4 regions of the Pantoea stewartii genome follow, and region 2 is predicted to be linked to each of the others. Evidence: predicted binding sites of a transcription regulator. Region 2 holds the regulator's gene; each other region holds the start of a gene.
What was found. The regulator LexA, encoded in region 2, represses DNA repair genes until DNA is damaged. The targets are predictions, from matches to a motif close to TNCTGTATGTACATACAGNA.

Region 1 (5,374 bases), 1.1 Mb from region 2:
GTGAGGGCCGTTAAAGAGATGGGCAGCCGTCACTTTGTGCTGGTGGATGCCGGATTCAGCGATCTCATGCGACCATCGATGTACGGCAGCTATCACCATATCTCCCTGATGGCTGGCGACAACCGACAGATTGATGAACAGGACACGCGTGAAAGCGTTGTCGCGGGGCCACTTTGCGAGTCCGGCGATGTGTTTACTCAGCTTGAAGGGGGCAAAGTGGAAACCCGGGCGATTCCCGACGCGAAAGTCGGCGACTATCTGGTGTTCCACGATACCGGGGCGTACGGTGCGTCCATGTCCTCTAACTACAACAGTCGACCGCTGATTCCGGAAATCCTGTTTGAAAACGGCACGCCACGCGAGATTCGTCGCGCGCAGCGTATCGAGGATCTGCTGGCTCTGGAATTGGGTTAACGCAGGCTGTCAGTCAGAACTGCCAGCCGCACTTGCGGCTGGCACATGGCATCACGGTGCTGGGTAGGTATAACGGCGGTGAATCGCCTCAAGCTCTTCCAGAATCTCACTACTGAGCGTCAGGTTGGCGCTGTCGATATTGATCTTTAACTGATCCAGCGTGGTGGCGCCCAGCAGCGTGCTGGAAACAAACGGCTGCTGGCGAACAAACGCCAGGGCCATTTGCGAGGGATCGATCTGATGCTTGTTTGCCAGCGCCACATATTCTGCGACTGCCAGCTGAGACTGCTCGCCACTGTAGCGGGTAAACCGGCTAAACAAGGTATTACGTGCACCAGCAGGCTGTGCACCGTTCAGGTATTTCCCACTTAGCGTACCAAAAGCCAGGCACGAATAGGCCAGCAGTTCCACGCCTTCATGCTGGCTGATTTCCGCCAGGCCCACCTCAAAACTGCGGTTCAGCAGGCTGTAGGGATTCTGAATAGAAACAATGCGCGGTAACTCATGCTTTTCTGCCAGTTGCAGGTAACGCATCACGCCCCAGGGGGTTTCATTAGAGACGCCGATGTAGCGAATTTTACCGGCCCGCACCTGTTCTGCCAGCGCTTCCAGCGTTTCCAGCAGGGTCACCGGGACGCTGGAAGCGCTGTACTGATAGCCAAGTTTGCCAAAGAAGTTGGTCTGGCGCTGCGGCCAGTGCAGCTGGTACAGGTCGATATAATCGGTATTCAGGCGCTTCAGGCTGGCATCCAGCGCTTCGCGAATGTTCTTACGATCCAGCGCCATATTAGGGCGAATGGAGGCATCGTTGCCGCGGGTCGGCCCTGCGACTTTACTGGCGAGAATGATTTTATCGCGGCTGCCGGTCTTTTTTAACCAACTGCCAATGTACTTTTCGGTCAGGCCCTGGGTTTCCGGGCGAGGCGGCACCGGATACATTTCGGCAGTATCGATCAGGTTGATGCCGGAACTGATCGCAAGATCCAGTTGCGCGTGGGCGTCGGCTTCGCTGTTTTGCTCACCAAACGTCATGGTGCCCAATCCAAGCTGACTCACTTCCAGCGTGCTATGGGGGATACGGTGATAATGCATTGCCGGCTTCCTTTTCTCTGAGGATGGATATTGTGTCTTAAGGGACTATAGCGCGAGGCGTAGCGGCTAAGAAAGGGAAACAACAAGGAGAAACAGCCTGCCGGAGAGGGAAAGGTCGACAGGCCTGCTCGTTTCGCATTTAACGCTCAATGATGGTTGATACTTCATCACTGTTAATCTGTACCGTATGGCCTGACTGATCGGTGTACTGTACCAGTCCGGTCTCCTTATCAATGCTCGGTTTGCCTTCCGTCATAATCATGCGACCGTCTTTTGTCGCCATCACATAATCAGAACTACAACCACCTAATGTCACTGCGGCAACGGCCGCCAATATAATCTTACTCAGCCCTTTCATTGTGCTTATCCTCGCAACGCGTCCACTGTAAAAAAGTGTAGTAATAAATCCTTTTACCGATTGGGTTAATCGTATCAATCTGAAAATAGGTGGGCGGCAGGCCGCCGCCCTTGACAACGCTAGCTGACTTTTTTCTTACTGCGCATCAGGTTAAGGCACTCAACGGCCATCGAGAAGAACATGGCAAAATAAATGTAACCTTTTGGTACATGCACGCCGAAACTCTCCAGAATGAGGGTGAAACCCACCAAAATCAGGAAAGAAAGCGCCAGCATTTTGACCGACGGATGACGGTCAACAAATTCGCCAATACTGCGTGCCGCAAACATCATCATTAAGACGGCAATCACCACGGCGGCCATCATAATAAACAGATGGTCTGAAAGGCCGACGGCTGTAATAACCGAGTCGAGGCTGAAAATAATGTCGAGCAACATAATCTGCACAATCGCTCCCAGGAACGAATGCACATTGGATTTGTGTTCGGTTTCCTCACCTTCGATAGTTTCATGGATTTCCATGCTGGATTTCCAGAGCAGAAATAAGCCACCAAACAGCAGAATAAGATCGCGTGCGGAGAACGGATGATCCATAAGGGTAAACAGGGGATTGGTCAGTTTTGCTACCCAGGCAATCGAGGCCAGCAGTCCCAGCCGCATCAGCATCGCGCCCATCAGACCAATGCGCCGTGCGCGGGCCTGCTGATGTTTAGGCAGTTTTGCCACCACTAATGACAAAAAGATAATGTTATCAATGCCCAGAACCACTTCCAGAATGGTCAGGGTGCCCAACGCCAGCCAGGCGTTAGGATCGGAAATCCACTCGAACATACCTGCACTCGTATCCTAAACGAAAAGTAAACGAAGATTATACGCACCTAATCTGTCGAACTCACATTTAAATAGTGCATGGCCTGGGGAAAGGGGATTCAGAGAAGAAAATGGCGGGCAAGCAGCGGGGCGGTAAAGCTTTTCTTGAGATAAAACCCGCGCGGTAACGTCATAATGGGCTGTCCCTGTTCGCCGATCCCTTCGGTCAGGGCCCGGCTGTTAGCCGCTTTGGGACGAATTTGCAGCCAGGCACCATGACGGGCAGTAATACGTTCCACCTGACCCAGGACAATCATATCCATAAGTTCTTCCCAGTCCTGACGCAGCATGTCTTCTTCTTGTGCCGTCGGGCTCCACAGCAAGGGTGCGCCTACCCGGCGCTCGCCAGGGGGAATATCACGCTCACCCTCAACCGGCATCCATAGTACGCGAGCCAGCTTATGGCGAACATGACTGTTTTCCCATGTCACGCCGCTGTTACCGGTCAGCGGTGCAACGCAGACAAATGTGGTTTCCAGCGGTTTGCCTTCACGATCGACAGGGATGGTTTTCAACTCAATGCCCAGATGCGCAAAATCCTGCTCGGCTTTACTGCCTGCGCTGGCCCCCAAATGCCATTCCAGCAGCATGCCCACCCAGCCTTTATCGCGCTTCAGATTGGCTGGCGTTGGAATGCCGGCCTGTTCTGCCAGACAGTGTAAAGGTAAACCTGCCAGTGCCTGCGCCCGCGCGAACAGTACCGATTCGTTTTCAGGTGGCTCTGGAAGAGTGATCATATGCGTAACCCGATGTGGTTAAAAAATAAGCGCCCTGCGGCCTGTCAGGTTTTCCACAGGAATGAGCAGGGTAAGGTGCGCATAATAACATGAAACATAGTGCTTTTTTAAGAATGCACCGCTTCATGCTGTTAACGACGGGTCAGGTTATCCCAACTTGCTATCAACAATGAACAGGATCTTATGACCAGTTATCCACAGAAAGATGGGATAACCTGGCATCAGACGGGTTACTGGTTCGATTTACAGCCTTGACTTTGCTGTTTTTTAGCAAAAATTAGCCGGTTTGCTGCAAGCTTGAACCGATATCTGTGGATAAAAAGCCGGGTGGTGGATATTTAGCCAATTGTCAGCGACAGGACATTATACAATGTCACTCAGACGAATTTATTCAAACCTCAGCAGAGAAATAGTCTTATATTTCAATAGCTATTTCAGAATGACAGTAAAGCGTATTCAGATTCCTCCCAACGGGTTATTCAGTTAACTCCCGTGTTCTACACAAAGCTATCCACAGAAAACGTGAATAAGATCGATATTTTCTCGGTGCTTTGTTTATAACTTTGCATTCTTCTGTGAGTTATCCCGAGATTACGGTCCCCATTGCCCGTGAATCCAGTGGTTTACCGCCTGTAAGGAGTGTGAAACAATCAGACCATTCAAATTTAGCTTTTGAGGTAGTCCAGTGATCGATGATGATGGCTACCGCCCGAATGTTGGTATCGTAATTTGTAACAGGCAGGGACAAGTGTTATGGGCCAGGCGCTTTGGACAGCACTCCTGGCAATTTCCTCAGGGAGGCATCAATCCCGGTGAAACCGCAGAACAGGCGATGTATCGCGAATTGTTCGAAGAAGTAGGGTTACACAGAAAGGATGTCCGAATACTTGCATCTACCCGTAACTGGTTGCGCTACAAATTGCCAAAACGTTTGGTGCGTTGGGACACAAAACCGGTTTGTATTGGTCAGAAACAAAAGTGGTTTCTTCTGCAGTTGATGTGCAGTGATGCAGATATTAATGTGCAACACAGTAGCACGCCGGAATTCGACGGCTGGCGCTGGGTGAGCTTTTGGTATCCGGTACGTCAGGTTGTCTCTTTTAAACGCGATGTGTACCGTCGGGTGATGAAGGAGTTTGCAGGCGTTGTCATGTCCATGCAGGAGAGTGCGGTGCAGCGAAATCATCCTGCCCATCGACGTAAAAGAGGATAGGCCACGCCCTTTATGCTCACTCAGTTGCGAGAAATTGTTGAAAAGGTGGCGAGTGCGCCCCGTCTGAACGAAGCACTCGACATCCTGGTTAATGAGATCTGTCTGGCTATGGAAACGGAAGTCTGTTCCGTTTATCTGGCCGATCACGATCATCGCTGTTATTACCTGATGGCGACGCGCGGTCTGAAAAAACCGCGTGGCCTGACGGTGAAACTGGCGTTTGATGAAGGGATTGTGGGCCTGGTCGGTCGCCTGGCCGAGCCTATCAACCTGGCTGATGCGCAGAGCCATCCGAGCTTTAAATACATCCCCTCCGTTAAGGAAGAACGCTATCGCTCTTTCCTTGGTGTGCCCATCATCAGTCGCCGCCAGCTTCTGGGTGTGCTGGTGGTGCAGCAGCGCGAGCATCGCCAGTTCGACGAAAGCGAAGAGTCTTTTCTGGTTACGCTCGCCACCCAGCTAGCGGCCCTGCTGTCACAATCGCAGCTGAGCCAGCTGTTTGGTCAGTATCGCCAGGCCCGTGTTCGCGCCATCGCGGCCGCACCGGGTGTGGCGGTTGCGCCGGGCTGGGTGGATGAAACTCAACCCCTGCTCGATCAGGTCTCCGCGGCCTCCACGCTGGATCCACTGCGCGAACGTGAGCGCTTGTCACTGGCGATGAGCGAAGCCGCCAGTGAGTTTCGTCGCTTCA
Region 2 (5,374 bases):
GCCGCAATCAGAGAGGGCATCACCAACATATGGTGGATGTTATTCCGGTAATAGGTCATCAGCACCGCCTGCTCGCGCGGCAGAATAATGATGTCGCCGATACTGTCCTTCTCACTCTCAAACTTGTTCATACTCAGCGCGTGATCCAGCAACGCTTCCGCAGACATGTCAGGCAAAGTGGCATCCGGCGAGTAGGGCACATTACGTAATAACTGGGTATAGCACTCCAGCTGCTCAATCAGCTGTTCACGGGTCAGCGAACGCTGGCGGGAAGCGAGCAGTGCCGTTACGCACAGGTTCATGGCGTTCGCGGCACCGGCTTCATTAATACGTACCATGATGGTGGCGGCGATATCATTGGCCGTTGGCGTTAACCAGCCCGGACGTTGCGCTTCAATGGGATCGATAGACTCACGCCATTCCGGTACGCGCTTGTTCAGATAGTTGATCAGCGGCAACGGCTCACCAAAGTTCACATAACCCTGGCCCAGGTTGCGCAGCTTACGCAGGCCGCGCACCATCTGCATAAAGCCTTCTTTCTCTTTTGCCGCACCGCGTAGCTCTTTAGCGTAAGTACCCACTTCCATTACATGTTCATAACCGATGTAAATGGGCACTAACGTAATAGGTCGCGTGCCGCCGCGCAGCATGGCCTGCAGCGTCATAGAGAGGGTGCCGGTTTTCGGATCCAGCAGTCGGCCGGTACGTGAGCGTCCACCTTCCACGAAATACTCGACGGAATAGCCGCGGGTAAAGAGCTCGCCAAGGTATTCACGGAACACGGTTGAATAGAGCTTGTTGCCTTTAAAGGTACGACGAATAAAGAAGGCACCCAGACGACGGAAAATCGGCCCGGCAGGCCAGAAGTTCAGGTTAATCCCTGCGGCAATATGCGGCGGAACCAGGCCCTGGTGATACAGCACATAAGACAGTAGCAGGTAGTCCATATGGCTGCGGTGGCAAGGCACATAAACAATTTCATGGCCGTCCTGCGCCAGCTGACGTACCCGCTCACCGCCGTTAACGTTGATCCCCTGATAGAGTCGGCTCCAGAGCCAACCCATCACGCGGTCGGTGATACGAATCGCTTCGTAGGAAAAGTTGGCCGCAATTTCTTCCATCATTTCAATGGCGTTTTGCTGCGCTTTCTCATGGGAGATTTTCTTGCTACGCGCCTCGTCTTCCACAGCTTTTTCAATCGCCTTCGACTGCAACAGGCGATTGAATAAATCCTGGCGAGCCGGCAGGCGCGGTCCCACCGCAGCCAGGCGCTGACGGGCAAAATGGATGCGCGCTACGCGAGCCAGCTTCTGCGCAATCGACTTGTCGGTACCGTGTTCGGTCGCCATACGACGCAGGGAGACCGTGGGCGAAAAACGCACAAAACTGTCGCGGCCATGCCAGAGAACGGCAAAGAATTTTTGAATGCCGTTAAGGAGCCGCAAATGAGGCGGATGATCGTCGCCCTGGACTTCCCGACCCGGCGCACGGCCAAACATGACTGAAACCGGTAACATCTGAACATCAAGTTCAGGGTTGCTGCGGTGCAGATCAAGATATTCGTGGAAGATTTTGACCGATTCAAGGCTGGGCACAAAATAGGGGAACACACGCGGACCGTCATTAATAAAGACATGACGCGGCAACAGGGCGCCGTCTATCTCCAGCGGAATAAGCGGATCAGGCAGATCGTGCCGGATGCACTGCGCGCGTAAAGTCAGGAGATCGGCCTTTGAATCATAAGGCAGGACATACATAATAGGCCGGGTAGGATCCAGCCCATGTTCGGACACGGGATCAGCCGGAATGGCCTTACTCTTTACCAGAAATGAAAGGGGTAAGTTCAGCAATTTATAGAAAATTTTACGCCAACCTGACATAGACAACATGAAGCCTCTTGTTAGCAAAGCGGCGCAAGCATATCAGAACGCGCAGCAAAAATCTGTGACAGCGACAATTGTGCGCTGCCCGGTATTGACGTCAATCCTTTGAAAAGAGTTCCTTTATCATGACAAATAATGTCACCGGCATTACCCGGATTGTGAAAGCGGCTGGCTACTCATGGCAAGGTCTTCGCGCCGCCTGGCAGCATGAAGCTGCCTTCCGCCAGGAAGCCGTAATTTCACTGGCGGCAATTATCCTGGCCTGCTGGCTGGATGTCGATACTATTTCGCGCATCCTGATGATTGGCGCGGTCATGCTGGTGATGATTGTTGAAGTTCTGAACAGCGCCATCGAAGCGGTGGTGGACCGCACAGGGCAGGAACGTCACCCTCTTGCCGGCCGTGCCAAAGATATGGGATCGGCCGCTGTTTTGCTGGCAATAGTACTGGCCCTGTTCGTTTGGGGAACGCTACTTTGGTCGCATTTGCGATAAGCATTCCATCTCCCGTCAAATTACTGATTTTGGCCTGACTTTTGGTTTCCATTTCACCAATACCTGTATATACTCACAGCGACTGTATAAACAACCAGGGGGCGGGATGAAAGCATTAACCAGCAGGCAGCAACAGGTCTACGACTTGATTCGCGACCACATTAATCAAACGGGCATGCCGCCTACGCGTGCAGAAATTGCTGCGCAACTGGGCTTCCGCTCACCTAACGCGGCAGAAGAGCATCTGAAAGCGCTGTCGCGTAAAGGCGTGATTGAAATCGTCTCTGGTGCGTCCCGCGGTATCCGTTTGTTAATGGAAGAAGAACCTTCAGATGGCCTGCCACTCATTGGGCGCGTTGCGGCGGGTGAGCCGTTGCTGGCCCAGGAACATATCGAAACCCACTACAAAGTGGATCCAGACATGTTCAAGCCCTCTGCCGATTTCCTGCTGCGCGTTAGCGGCATGTCAATGAAAGACATTGGCATCATGGATGGTGATTTGCTGGCCGTGCATAAAACGCAGGAAGTGCGTAATGGTCAGGTGGTGGTAGCGCGCATTGACGACGAAGTCACTGTGAAGCGCTGGAAAAAACAGGGATCAGTGGTGCATCTGTTACCTGAAAATACGGATTTTGAGCCTATCATTGTCGATACACGTGCGCAGTCGCTGACGGTTGAAGGTCTGGCGGTTGGCATCGTACGTAACGGTGAGTGGTTGTAACTCTTCTTAAGGTTGGCTCTTTACGTCAACCTTGACGTTACCCAGTCTGCCCCTGTTTTGCCGCTGTGGGTTCATCTGTAACACCAGCGGCGCATTGCACGGACGTTACATGCGCTTCCTGACAGCTACCGATAAAAAACTGTGGCGGCTGGCGCTGCCCATGATCCTGTCAAATATCACCGTTCCTCTGCTCGGCTTAGTCGATACAGCCGTTATTGGCCATCTCGACAGCCCGGTTTATCTGGGCGGCGTTGCGGTCGGGACGACCGTTACCAGTTTCATCTTCATGCTGCTGCTTTTTCTGCGGATGAGTACGACAGGCCTGACGGCTCAGGCGTTTGGCGCGGGCGATAAAACGGCGCTGGCGCGCGCATTGGCACAGCCCCTGATCATTGCCTTACTGGCCGGCAGCCTGTTTATTGCCCTGCGTCATCCTGTTACGGCATTAGCAACCCGCTTTATCGGCGGAGAGGCCGCCGTGCTTAAGCAGGCTGCGCTGTTTATCCATATTCGCTGGCTCAGTGCGCCCGCCATGCTGGCTAACCTGGTGATTCTGGGCTGGCTGCTGGGCGTACAGTATGCCAGAGCGCCGGTCATCCTGCTGGTGGTGGGCAACGTTATCAATATTCTGCTGGACCTCTGGCTGGTGCTGGGGCTGCACTGGGGCGTAGCCGGGGCTGCAGCCGCGACGGCTATCGCGGAATATGCGACGTTGCTGGTCGGGGCACTTATGGTCTGGCGCGTGCTGGCGCTGCGCGGCATCACGCTGCACAGTCTGGTCCATAGCTGGCGTGGCGATATCCACCGCCTGCTTCGCCTGAATCGCGATATCCTGCTGCGTACCTTACTGTTACAGCTTTGCTTTGCCTCTCTGACCGTGCTGGGAACGCGTATCGGACCTGATGTGGTGGCGGTAAATGCCATCCTGCTGATGTTCATGACGTTTACCGCCTATGCGCTGGATGGCTTTGCTTACGCCGTCGAAGCCTTTGCTGGTGAGGCACACGGCGCAAAAGACGGCAGCAGGTTGCAACTGGTATGGATTGCTGCCTGCCGTCAGGCCCTGTCAGTCGCGCTGTTTTTCTCCCTGGTCTATGCTGTTTGTGGCTATCAGATCGTGGCTCTCCTGACATCGATTCCCGCACTTCAACAGGCGGCTGACCGTTTTCTGCCGTGGCAGGTTGTCATGCCGCTGGTTGGCGTCTGGTGCTATCTGCTGGATGGCATGTTTATTGGTGCGACGCGCGGAAGAGAAATGCGCAACAGTATGGCGATTGCCGCACTGGGCTATTTCCTGACGCTGTTAACCGTGCCTTTTATCGGTAATCACGGTTTATGGCTGGCGATAGCCGTTTTTCTGGCGCTTCGCGGCCTGTCACTTTGGCTGGTCTGGCGCAGGCACTGGCGCAATGGCACCTGGTTTAGCGCCTGAGCAACTTGCCTGAAATATGACGCAGGATACATAAAATTTTCATTTTTTCCGGCAAAACTGAAATTAGCTACTACAATTATCTTTGAATGGCGCTATTAAACAGCGCTTTATATCGTAATTTTTCCTGATGGCAAAATAAAACGAAATCGAAGGATGACGTGGAGGTCTGCAATGAATAAAGACGAAGCGAGTGGAAACTGGAAACAGTTCAAAGGAAAAATGAAAGAGAAATGGGGCAAGCTGACCGATGATGACATGCAAGTCATTGAAGGTAAACGCGATCAGCTGGTCGGCAAAATTCAGGAACGTTACGGCTACGCGAAAGATCAGGCGGAGAAAGAAGTAACGGACTGGGAAGGTCACAACAAGGATTACCGCTGGTAATCACGTTATTCAGGGATGCTCCTACCCGGGCCGGTACGCTCATGCCGGCCAGACCGCACAAGGATGTGCAATTAACTTCGTTTACTGCGTTTCTTCCCGTCAGCCTGATGGTCATGATCACAATGTTCATGCTGTTCACAGGCTTCAACTTCCGCACAGTTTTCACATAACCCGTGCGCCTCTATCACGCTATGCCGTAGGACAAAGCTTGCCTCCTGCGCCAGCGATGCGATGATTTTTTCTGCGCCCTGCGCCTGCTTTTCCGTGACCACTGCACAGCGATCGCAGACCAGCATCACCGATGTATGGGCGGGTGCGTCGAAATGGTGACACATCACATAGCTGTTATTGGACTCGACGCGGTGGATAAAACCCTGCTCAAGAAGAAAATCCAGCGCACGGTAGACGGTAGGAGGCTTGGCCTGGGGCTCACTGACACGCAACTGATCAAGCAGGTCAT
Region 3 (5,374 bases), 1.2 Mb from region 2:
CGGAGTGCAAAAGGAAAAGCCTGTTATGCGTACTGTTTTAAATATTCTTAATTTTGTCCTGGGTGGATTTTTCACCACGCTGAGTTGGTTATTCGCCACGCTCATCAGTATCGTCCTGATCTTTACCCTGCCCTTAACGCGCTCCTGCTGGGAGATCACTAAGCTGTCATTTCTGCCGTTTGGCAATGAAGCGGTCCATGTTGACGTTCTGCGCCCGGAGAATAAAAGCCCTATCATGAACACCGGCGGCACGTTTCTGAACATTTTCTGGTTTATCTTTTTCGGTTGGTGGTTATGCCTGTCGCACATTTCTGTCGGCATCGTGCAGTGCATCAGCATTATTGGTATTCCGGTGGGCCTCGCCAATTTCAAGATTGCCGCCATTGCACTCTGGCCGGTAGGACGTCGGGTCGTCTCTGTGGAAGAGGCGCGTGCCGCGCGTGATGCCAATGCCCGCCGCCGCTATTAGTATGCTGTCCGGGTGGCGAAAGTATCTTTTTAACAGCACCTGGCGTTATCTGCTGCGCATTCTGTTTGCCTTATCAGGATGTGCGGCTGTGCCCTGGATACTGCAGCAAATTGAGTGGACGATTCCGTTAACCCTCGGCGTGGTTGCCGCCGCGCTGGCCGATCTGGATGACAGGCTGGCCGGGCGGCTTAAAAACCTGCTGATTACCTTACTTTGTTTTTGCATCGCTTCGGTTTCAGTAGAGCTGCTGTTCCCGCATCCGTTGGTATTTATTATCGGCCTGGCAGGTTCAACATGGGGATTCATTCTGTTAGGCGCGCTGGGACAGCGCTATGCCACCATTGCATTTGGCGCCTTACTGATTGCCGTTTACACCATGCTGGGCATTGGGTTGTTCTCACAATGGTATATGCAGCCCATGCTGCTGTTGGTTGGGGCTCTGTGGTATAACCTGCTGACGCTGCTGGGCCATTTAATGTTTCCGGTTCGTCCAGTGCAGGAACAACTGGCAGCCAGTTTTTCACAGCTGGCCCACTATCTGGATGCCAAAGCCAATCTGTTTGATCCTGACGCGGGTGAACAGGATGATGCTGCATTTGTTAAAGCCGCGATGGTAAACAGCCAGCTTGTTGCACAGCTCAATCTGACCAAGACCACCTTGCAAAGCCGTTTACGAGGTGACAGAGGCTCACGCGGTACCCGACGCAGCCTGCACTATTACTTCGTGGCTCAGGATATCCATGAACGCGCCAGCTCTTCGCATCTGCAGTACCATCTTCTGCGTGGCGACTGGCGTTACAACGAGATCCTGTTTCGCTTTCAGCGTTTACTGAATATGCAGGCACAGGCCTGTCGCCAGCTTGCCCGGGCGATTCTGCTGCGCGAACGCTGGGAACATGATGGCCGCTTTGAGCGTGTTTTTGAACGTCTGGAAAATGCGATTCACCGGCTGGCACAGAGCGAGCCGGATGCCGCCCATACCGGTGCACTGCTTTGGCTGCTTCGCAACCTGCAGGCCATCGATGCACAACTGGCCTCAATCGAAACCGAGCAGGCGCAGGCAGTTGATCCGCAGCACAGCGACAACCTGCTGTCACGCGAAGAACTGAGTGGCTGGAGTGATATTAAACTGCGCCTCAGCCTTCACCTGAGTCCGGCCTCTGCCCTGTTTCGCCACGCCGTACGCATGTCGGTTGTGATGTGTGTGGGATACGGATTTATTCAGATTACCGGGCTGGAGCGCGGCTACTGGATCCTGCTGACCAGTCTGTTTGTTTGCCAGCCTAACTATAGCGCAACCCAACGCCGACTGGCGCTACGCATTGGCGGCACGCTCGCGGGCATTGCGCTTGGACTGCCCCTGCTCTGGCTGGTCCCTTCCATTGAAGGCCAACTGGTCTTGATTGTGGTCACGGGCGTCATGTTCTTTGCGTTTCGTCAGGTGCAGTATGCTCATGCAACCTTGTTCATTACTCTGCTGGTGTTGTTCTGTTTTAATTTGTTAGGCGAAGGCTTTGAGGTGGCCCTGCCCCGGGTAGTGGACACGTTACTGGGCTGTGCGCTGGCCTGGCTGGCCGTCACCTTTATCTGGCCAGACTGGCGTTTTCGCCAGCTTCCGGCGGTGGCGACGCGCACACTCAATGCCAATTGCCGTTATCTGGATGCCATTATGGAACAATACCATCAGGGCAAAGATAATCGCCTCGCTTACCGTATTGCCCGCCGCGATGCACACAATGCTGACGCGGAACTGGCCTCCGTCGTGTCGAACATGAGCAGTGAAACCCGTACCAACCCTAAGCTGCGGGAATCGGCCTTTCAGCTACTTTGCCTGAACCACTCGTTGCTCAGCTATATCTCCGCGCTGGGGGCGCACCGCGATAAAGTCACTGATCCAGCGCTGCTGGCACTTCTCGACGACACGGTGTGCTATGTCGAAGATGTGCTGCAAACCGACATCGTCAGTGACAGCCGGGCTGAGGAAATGCGTCGGGAACTGGAACAACGCCTTACCCGGTTTACCGCCGGGTCTGATTCGCCTACGCCGCTGGTACTGCAGCAACTGGGGTTACTGGTTGCCTTGCTGCCGGAAATCGCTCGCCTGCGGCGTGCTTTAGGTTCTCACTAAGGCCCTTTCTTCGCCTCTTCCACTGTTTTGAGCGCAGCCTGGTACCATTCACCCAGCTCCGCTTTAACCGTTGGCGGGAGAGCGGCTTCATGATGGCCCGAAATAGCACCCTGAAGCGCCAGCAAGGTTTTGAAACCTAGGTGCTGGTTATAACGTTTTAGTTTTAACCAGCACGCCCTGGCGCCGACCTCGTGCAGGTGTTTAACGCTGCAAATGCCTATCTCATGCAACATCATTTCCAGCCGTAAGCTGACATTAGGCAGATCTTTTAAACGCACCCGGCCTTGTCGGTCATCCTGTTCCCGACGGGCGGTCTGTAGTGAGGCCGCTGAGAGCGCAACCAGATGCTCCGGGTCACACCATAAATTTTCATCGACCCTGAAATAATTCAGGCTGACCGGCATACCGCGTTTGCGAAAAATAAGCGGCTCCAAGGGGCGTTTAGCCACATATTCCCGCAGGGCTTCGCTGGCGCGCAGATAAAGCTGATCGTCTTTTATCAAGGCAAACACGACGCGCTCAACAGCTAAGGCGTAACCGCCAAACTGAGTACGGGATTCGACATTACCTAAAGGTGCCAGTTGTTGTTTTGATCGCAAAACGACCCGCTGTTCTTTCTTCATATCATCACCTCCTTGTAACAAAAACCTGTTAAAAACGTTACTATTCAGTCGGTTAGAAGATAAGAAAATTCAGTTGCAGGTTCAATGAATAAATCACTTTGGCGTCAACATTATGCGAATTTTGCGAGGCATTTTCAGAAATTCAGGTTGATCTTTATCCAGGATGTCATTACTGTATATCCATACAGTCAACTGCTGAGTGATTAATTTATGCGCACCCAACATCCCCGTAATGTATGCCCGACTCACCGTTACGCTTCGCCTTCTGACCCCGCTTCTCAGAGCGGCTGGATTACTGAATTGCGCTATAGCGAAAAACCGGGAATGATGCAGATGCTGCTGTTACCGTTGCTTCAGCAACTGAGCCAGCAATCCCGCTGGCAGCTTTGGTTAACACCTGCGCATAAGTTGAGTCGGGTCTGGATGCAGGAAGCAGGCTTGCCCCTGGAGAAAAGTATGCATATCGCCGACGCTGAACGTTACAACGCCGTCGAGGCCATGATTAAGGCCCTGCGTACGGGAAATTACAGTGTCGTTTTAGCCTGGATTCCCTACGATCTGGATGAAGATGAGCGTCGGGAACTGGAGCTCGCTGCGGCTGAAGGTGAAGCGTTAGGACTCATCCTGCGCTCGGGTGAGTCCCCTAAAACGCCAGTCAGACCAGAAAGTCGGCTAAAAATTCAGTCTGATTTGTTTCATTAAGTAAAAAATGAGATTTATCTCAAGAAATTTTTTCTCTCGCGTTGGGCTAAGACACTGATTCTGCTCCTGCCAGTAATGACAATGGCTTAGCCCCCATTTTGCGGGTTACCCCCATCACAGAAGTTCACCCTAAATTGTTAGAATTTATGTATAAAACACTGTTTTTTTACATAAGTGCCTCACATCACACTTGTAAGTTTCCAATCTCGTTGTAGACTTTATCTCGCCAGGGTGCTCAATAACCTCCGTTTTTTGCGGTAGAGTCATAAGCGAGCGTTTTGACCCGGCGAAGGATTAAACCAAGAGCAACCTTTATGCTCATTGCCTATTTGGATGATAACGAGGCGCAAAATGAAAAAGACAGCTATCGCAATTGCAGTGGCACTGGCTGGCTTCGCTACCGTAGCGCAGGCCGCCCCTAAAGATAACACCTGGTACACCGGTGCTAAACTGGGCTGGTCTCAGTATCACGACACTGGCTACTACGGTCACGGTTACCAAAATAACGACGGCCCAACTCACGAAAGCCAACTGGGTGCTGGCGCATTCGCCGGTTACCAGGCTAACCCATACCTGGGTTTCGAGCTGGGTTATGACTGGTTAGGCCGTATGCCTAACAAAGGCAACCAGGTTAACGGCGCTTTCAAAGCACAGGGCATCCAACTGGCTGCTAAACTGAGCTACCCAATCGCTGACGATCTCGACGTTTATACCCGCCTGGGTGGTATGGTATGGCGTGCAGATTCTACCCAGCAAGTAGTTGGCGGCAACCGCATCAGCGACCACGACACCGGTGTTTCTCCACTGGCAGCGGTTGGTGTTGAGTATGCTCTGACCAAAAACTGGGCAACCCGTCTGGATTACCAGTGGGTGAACAACATCGGTGACGCACAGACCGTTGGTGCTCGTCCAGACAACGGCATGCTGAGCCTGGGTGTTTCTTACCGTTTCGGTCAGGATGATGTTGCTGCGCCAGCTCCGGCTCCAGCACCAGCACCAGCGCCAGTTGTTCAGACTAAGCGCTTTACTCTGAAATCAGACGTTCTGTTCACCTTCAACAAGTCAACTCTGAAGCCAGAAGGTCAGCAGGCTCTGGATCAGCTGTACAGCCAGCTGAGCTCAATGGATCCTAAAGACGGTTCAGTCGTTGTTCTGGGCTTCACCGATCGCATCGGTTCAGAGCAGTACAACCAGAAACTGTCTGAGAAACGTGCTCAGTCTGTAGTAGATTACCTGGTATCTAAAGGTATCCCTGCTAACAAGATCTCTGCTCGCGGCATGGGTGAATCTAACCCAGTGACTGGCAACACCTGTGACAGCGTGAAAGGCCGTAAAGCCCTGATCGACTGCCTGGCGCCAGACCGTCGTGTAGAAATCGACGTTAAAGGTATCAAAGACGTGGTAACTCAGCCTCAGGCTTAAGTTATACGTGATAAAAAACCCCGCGCATGC
Region 4 (5,374 bases), 1.6 Mb from region 2:
GGTCCGTCAGATTGCTGGCCCTGCTTCAACTGAAATCACCATGGTGCATGCGCGCGGTACCTGTCAGACCTATGTGATTGGCGAGCGTGACGGTAAAGCACAGACTTACTTCGTGAGCTATAACGATATGGGTCGCGTGATGAACTACGGCTTCCAGAGCTGTGCTGAATACGATACCGATCCGCAGGTTAAGCAGTAAATTTTTGCTGACCTGAAAAAACGGCTCGCTTATGGCGAGCCGTTTTTTTATCTCTACAGTCCAGCCGGACGCGGCACTTCAACGTAGCTGCCGTTAATCTCCCGCTGATAGTAATGCCCGTCCTGCACGTAGAACCGTCGGCCATTAAAATCCAGCACCCGCATACCGCCGACGCTGCTGACATAGGTCGGAGCAGGCGGCTCAACAACCACGTACTCATCACCGTGTCGCTGATAATAACTGCCATTCAGCAAATAGTAGGTTAATCCCCCAATCAGAACCGCCGTTGCCGCCAGTGGCAGAACGTGGAAATGGTCAGGACCATGCCAGCGTGGCGCAGGACCATGCCAGCCTGGGCCGGGCCGGTACCAGTGAGGGCCGGGCCCCCAGTCGCCGGGGCGCGCAAACACTGCGCTGGGCGTAATCATCGCTAACGCGAGGAATGAAGCGATAACCGTTTTCATGTGCATTCTCCTGCTGTGACTCGCTGCAGAATTCTCCTTTTAGCGTCCAAAAACAAGCAGAAAGCGCACGTATTATTGCCCCTTTACCACGCTTAACGTTTCCTTAACGTGAATGTAAAGAGAGAGGGGAAATAAGGAGAAACAGGCAGGGAAAAGGGAGAAGACCTGGCACCGGGTGCCAGGTCAGCTGTGATTAGCTGTGCTCTAATTCACGGTGTTCGTCTTGCTCAAGAACGCGTCGGTCTGTCAGGCCCAGCCAGCGACTGGTCAGGGAACCTGCGGTCATTGCACCATTCACGTTCAACGCGGTTCTGCCCATATCGATCAACGGCTCGATCGAAATCAGCAGTGCGACCAGCGTGACGGGCAGGCCCATCGCGGGCAGCACGATTAACGCCGCGAAAGTCGCGCCACCGCCGACACCGGCAACGCCCGCTGAGCTCAACGTCACAATGCCCACCAGAGTGGCAATCCACAGCGGATCAAACGGGTTAATGCCCACTGTCGGCGCTACCATCACGGCCAGCATGGTCGGATAAAGACCGGCACAACCGTTCTGCCCGATCGTAGCGCCAAACGACGCCGAGAAACTGGCAATGGATTCCGGCACGCCCAGACGACGGGTTTGCGCTTCCACGTTCAGCGGAATGCTGGCGGCACTGGAGCGGCTGGTGAAGGCAAAGGTCAGCACGGGCCAGACTTTGCGGAAAAAGCGCATAGGGTTGATGCCATTTACGGACAGCAGCAGACCGTGTACCACAAACATAATGCCCAGGCCCAGATAGGATGCGACCACGAAGCTACCCAGCTTAATGATGTCCTGCAGGTTCGATCCGGCAACCACTTTAGTCATCAGCGCCAGCACGCCGTAAGGCGTCAGTTTCATGATCAGGCGCACCAGCTTCATCACCCATGACTGCAGCGTATCGATCGCCGTCAGGACACGCTGCCCTTTCACTTCGTCATCTTTAAGCAGGTGCAGGGCCGCCACGCCTAAAAAGGCTGCGAAGATGACGACACTGATAATCGAGGTGGGGCTGGCACCGGTTAAATCGGCAAAGGGGTTTTTCGGGATAAAGGACAGGATAAGCTGCGGCGCCGTCAGATCGGCCACTTTGCCTACATAGTTATTCTGGATGGCGCTCAGACGCGCCGTTTCCTGGGCACCCTGTACCAGGCCGGTTGCATTAAGATGGAACAGCCCGGTCACGAAAACCCCGACCAGCGCCGCAATCGCGGTCGTAAACAGCAGCACCCCAATGGTCAGGAAACTGATTTTGCCCAGCGAAGAGGCGTTATGCAGGCGCGCCACCGCGCTCAGAATTGAGACAAAGACCAGCGGCATCACGATCATCTGCAACAGCTGGACATAGCCGTTACCGACCACGTTAAACCAGCCAATTGACGCTTTGACCGTATCGCTGTTACTGCCGTAAATAAACTGCAGCGCCAGGCCAAACGCGACGCCAAACACTAACCCGACCAGCACTTTTTTTGACAGACTCCAGTTGGCGCGGCTCAGGCGTGACAGCAGAAGCAGCAGCACCACAAAGGCAATGATATTAAGCGTTAAAGGGATATCCATAGAAACTCCGAATCATGCAGCATTCCCCTGGTAAGGAAAGCAAAAGTAGTTATTGTTCATACAGGTGTCCGGAAATGGTATCAGGTGAATTTAGTGCGATCTTATATCCAAATGGAATAGCTTATAACGTTGCTTGAGCGGCCAGTGGCTCAGGAGCCGGAATGCCCGGACAGGAGGCGGCTGACGCCGTTTTGCAAGGTATCAAATACCTGAGTGGGCCAGCCATTTTCGCCAAACGCAGGCATCCCTGGCGGGAACCACAGCGCGTAAGCCATCAGGCACAGGCACAGAGCGCGCTCCAGTTGATTGCCTTTTTGGCTGTTCAGAATGGGCAGACGAAAACGCCAGCGACAGGGCCAGAGCAGAGGAACGCCGGCCGGAGTGAGCATATCGGCCACAATGTGGCTCAGGTAACCCAGCGTCATGCCCTGCAGAACATCGGCGGGCACCGGCCAGCTTTTCGGCACGTTAATCTGAAACAGCCACAGGCCAGCCGCGACGGCAAGCAGGCTGTGGGTGAACCCGCGATGACCAAATGCCCGGGCAATGGGATGCGACAACCAGCGCAGGCGCTGGCCCAGCAATGACTTAGGATGATCGATGTCAGGCAGCAGGCAGGTCAGCAGGCTGGCGGGAATTAAATGCCACCAGTCCGCCTGAGCCATCACCGGGGTGAGCTCGGCCCGTTTCGCAAAAATGGCGCTGGCAACAGCAAAAAAGATATGGCCTTCGGCCGTCATGATAAACCTGGCTGCAAAAGAAACTGTCAATGCATCCAGTATAGGAATTTATCCAGTAAATGAGAACCTGTGACGCTGTAACGAAGCGTTAATTTTTTAAGGGGATGCAACAGGTTACAGCGCCTTTGCGGTTAAGCCTGCAAATGCTCCCGCGTTAACTGCGTCAGGCTGCTCAGCTTCACGTCGGCAAGCGCCCAGCGGGCATCATCCTGATGGCTGGCTGCCGGAATCACAATTGATCGCATTCGTGCGGCTTTGCTTGCTACCATGCCGTTCACCGAATCTTCCAGCGCGACGCAGTGAAGCGGATCAATGCCCAGCGCCTCGGCGGCGTTGAGGTAGACCTGCGGATGCGGCTTGCTGTAGGGCAGATGTTCGGCGGAAGACAGCACATCAAAATAGTGCTTCAGGTTAAACATCGCCAGTACCTGTTCCAGCATGAAGCGGGGCGATGCGGAAACCAGGCCGGTCTTAAGGCCGTGCTGTTTGCACAATGAGAGGGCGGACTCAACGCCGGGCAGAAGCGGGCGGTTTATCGCAATCAGTTCCATTGCACGGGTGATGATACGCTGTGTGACCGCTTCCTGACTCGGTCCCGACCAGGGCAACGTTTCGTACCACATGCGCACCGTCTGATCGATACGTAATCCGAGCGTATCAGGTAATTCGTGGCGTCGGGTCAAATCGATATTCAGGGTTGAGAAGATGTCCATTTCAGCCTGATCCCAGAGAGGTTCAGAATCAATCAACAATCCATCCATATCAAATAAAGCTGCAAAAACAGGGCGGTGGTAAGACATGTGTCGCTCCTTAAAAAGTTCAGGCTACCTTAGCATGAACACAGGGTTGGTGCGCAGATGAGGCGAAACGGGCGCAGACCGCTCTTTTTTTTGGGAAAATTCTGCAAGGGCAGGTAGACTGAAGCAAATGGGATTTTGGGTTCAGGAGATATCATGACCTATCAACAGGCTGGCCGCATTGCCATCCTTAAGCGTGTCGCTGGCTGGGTGATTTTTTTACTCGCGTTGCTGTCTACCATCATTTCACTGCTGAGCTTTTTGTTTAAGCACAGTGAAAAGAAACCCGGTATTGATGCCGTGATGCTGGATTTCATTCATGTCATGGTGGATATGATTCGCTTTAATACGCCGTTTCTGAATGTGTTCTGGCAAAACTCACCGGTGCCCGAGTTCAATGGACAGATGAATCTGGGCTTCTGGTTTATCTATATTTTGATTTTTGTCGGGCTGGCGCTGGAAGCGTCCGGTGCGCGCATGGGACGTCAGGTGCGCCATGTGCGGGAAGGGATTGAAGATCAGATGATTCTTGAGCAGGCAAAAGGCAGCGATGGCCGGACCCGGCAGCAGCTGGAAGAAAAGGTACGGGTCCCGCGCCACACCATTTTTCTGCAGATTTTCCCGCTCTACATCCTGCCGCTGGTGATTGCCATCGCCGGTTACTTTCTGCTTTCTCTGCTTGGTTTTCTCTAAACGATCAGGCCGGTTTCACCTGACCGGCTGCCCGTGCATCGTCATCCAGCAACTGGCCCACGGCAAACTGCGCCGCGCCCAGCCAGTTGCCGCCAAACACGTTGGCCCGGTTCAGGAGATAGTAAAGCTGATAAACCGGCTGACGCTGCGAAAAGCCATCGGGTAATGGCCAGCTCTGGTGATAACCGTCAAAGATCGCCTTCGGCAGATCGGTAAACCAGCTCAGCATCGCCAGGTCGCATTCCCGGTCGCCCCAGTAACAGGCAGGATCGAAAATCCAGGGGCCAGTCTCGCTGCCCGCACAGTTAGCTGGCCACAGATCGCCGTGGAGCAGGGAAGGTTGAGGGTGATGGGACGCCAGGGTCCGTTGCACACAATCAATAATCCGTTCGGCATCGCCGTACAGAATGCCTTTCTCAGCGGCAATCTGCAGTTGCCAGCCGATTCGTTGCTCCGCAAAGAAAACTGACCAGCGCCGCAACCAGCTGTTGGGCTGTGGTGTAGAGGTCAGATTATTATCGAAATCAAGCCCGAACTGAGGTTGCTCGCTCCACTGATGCAGACGCGCCAACTGCTGGCCTAACTGGTAGGCGCTCTGCGGATCCAGGGGCTGAGGTTTGATATATTCCAGCAGCAGGAAACTGTAGTCACGATCGCTGCCAACGCCATAAACGTCCGGAACGCGGACCGTCTGGGTACGGCGCAGCAGGGCGAGTTGATCGGCTTCCCAGCTAAACAGGGACACTTTATCGCGGCTGTTGCACTTCACAAACACATCCTGCTCACCATAGCGGATGAGCCAGGCGGGATGCACATCCCCCCCGGGGAGTTCGTGACGTTGGGTAATTTCGGCGTTGCCAAATTGCTCGTTTAACAGACGACTAATGGCTGACCAC

Region 1: mutH (DNA mismatch repair endonuclease MutH) is a predicted target of LexA. The motif match lies at 3,702-3,721, and genes of this name have one in related genera.
Region 3: sulA (SOS-induced cell division inhibitor SulA) is a predicted target of LexA. The motif match lies at 3,391-3,410, and genes of this name have one in related genera.
Region 4: G5574_RS00595 (metal-dependent hydrolase) is a predicted target of LexA. The motif match lies at 3,010-3,029, and genes of this name have one in related genera.

What each region holds. Positions count from the first base shown of each region.
Region 1 covers NZ_CP049115.1:1,987,139-1,992,512, reverse strand. Annotated here, with positions in the region: gene lysA (diaminopimelate decarboxylase) at 1-414, shown strand, start outside; gene G5574_RS09395 (NADP(H)-dependent aldo-keto reductase) at 466-1,506, opposite strand; gene G5574_RS09390 (YgdI/YgdR family lipoprotein) at 1,646-1,864, opposite strand; gene G5574_RS09385 (TerC family protein) at 1,984-2,694, opposite strand; gene mutH (DNA mismatch repair endonuclease MutH) at 2,793-3,470, opposite strand; gene rppH (RNA pyrophosphohydrolase) at 4,156-4,683, shown strand; gene ptsP (phosphoenolpyruvate--protein phosphotransferase) at 4,696-5,374, shown strand, end outside.
Region 2 covers NZ_CP049115.1:3,113,084-3,118,457, forward strand. Annotated here, with positions in the region: gene plsB (glycerol-3-phosphate 1-O-acyltransferase PlsB) at 1-1,880, opposite strand, end outside; gene G5574_RS14755 (diacylglycerol kinase) at 2,009-2,377, shown strand; gene lexA (transcriptional repressor LexA) at 2,484-3,098, shown strand; gene dinF (MATE family efflux transporter DinF) at 3,208-4,530, shown strand; gene G5574_RS14770 (CsbD family protein) at 4,702-4,914, shown strand; gene zur (zinc uptake transcriptional repressor Zur) at 4,986-5,374, opposite strand, start outside.
Region 3 covers NZ_CP049115.1:4,344,260-4,349,633, reverse strand. Annotated here, with positions in the region: gene G5574_RS20485 (YccF domain-containing protein) at 26-469, shown strand; gene yccS (YccS family putative transporter) at 450-2,597, shown strand; gene G5574_RS20475 (TfoX/Sxy family DNA transformation protein) at 2,594-3,220, opposite strand; gene sulA (SOS-induced cell division inhibitor SulA) at 3,431-3,922, shown strand; gene ompA (porin OmpA) at 4,274-5,344, shown strand.
Region 4 covers NZ_CP049115.1:135,760-141,133, forward strand. Annotated here, with positions in the region: gene osmE (osmotically-inducible lipoprotein OsmE) at 1-199, shown strand, start outside; gene G5574_RS00585 (DUF6515 family protein) at 253-663, opposite strand; gene G5574_RS00590 (L-cystine transporter) at 857-2,248, opposite strand; gene G5574_RS00595 (metal-dependent hydrolase) at 2,398-2,988, opposite strand; gene hxpB (hexitol phosphatase HxpB) at 3,120-3,788, opposite strand; gene G5574_RS00605 (YniB family protein) at 3,942-4,478, shown strand; gene G5574_RS00610 (fructosamine kinase family protein) at 4,483-5,374, opposite strand, start outside.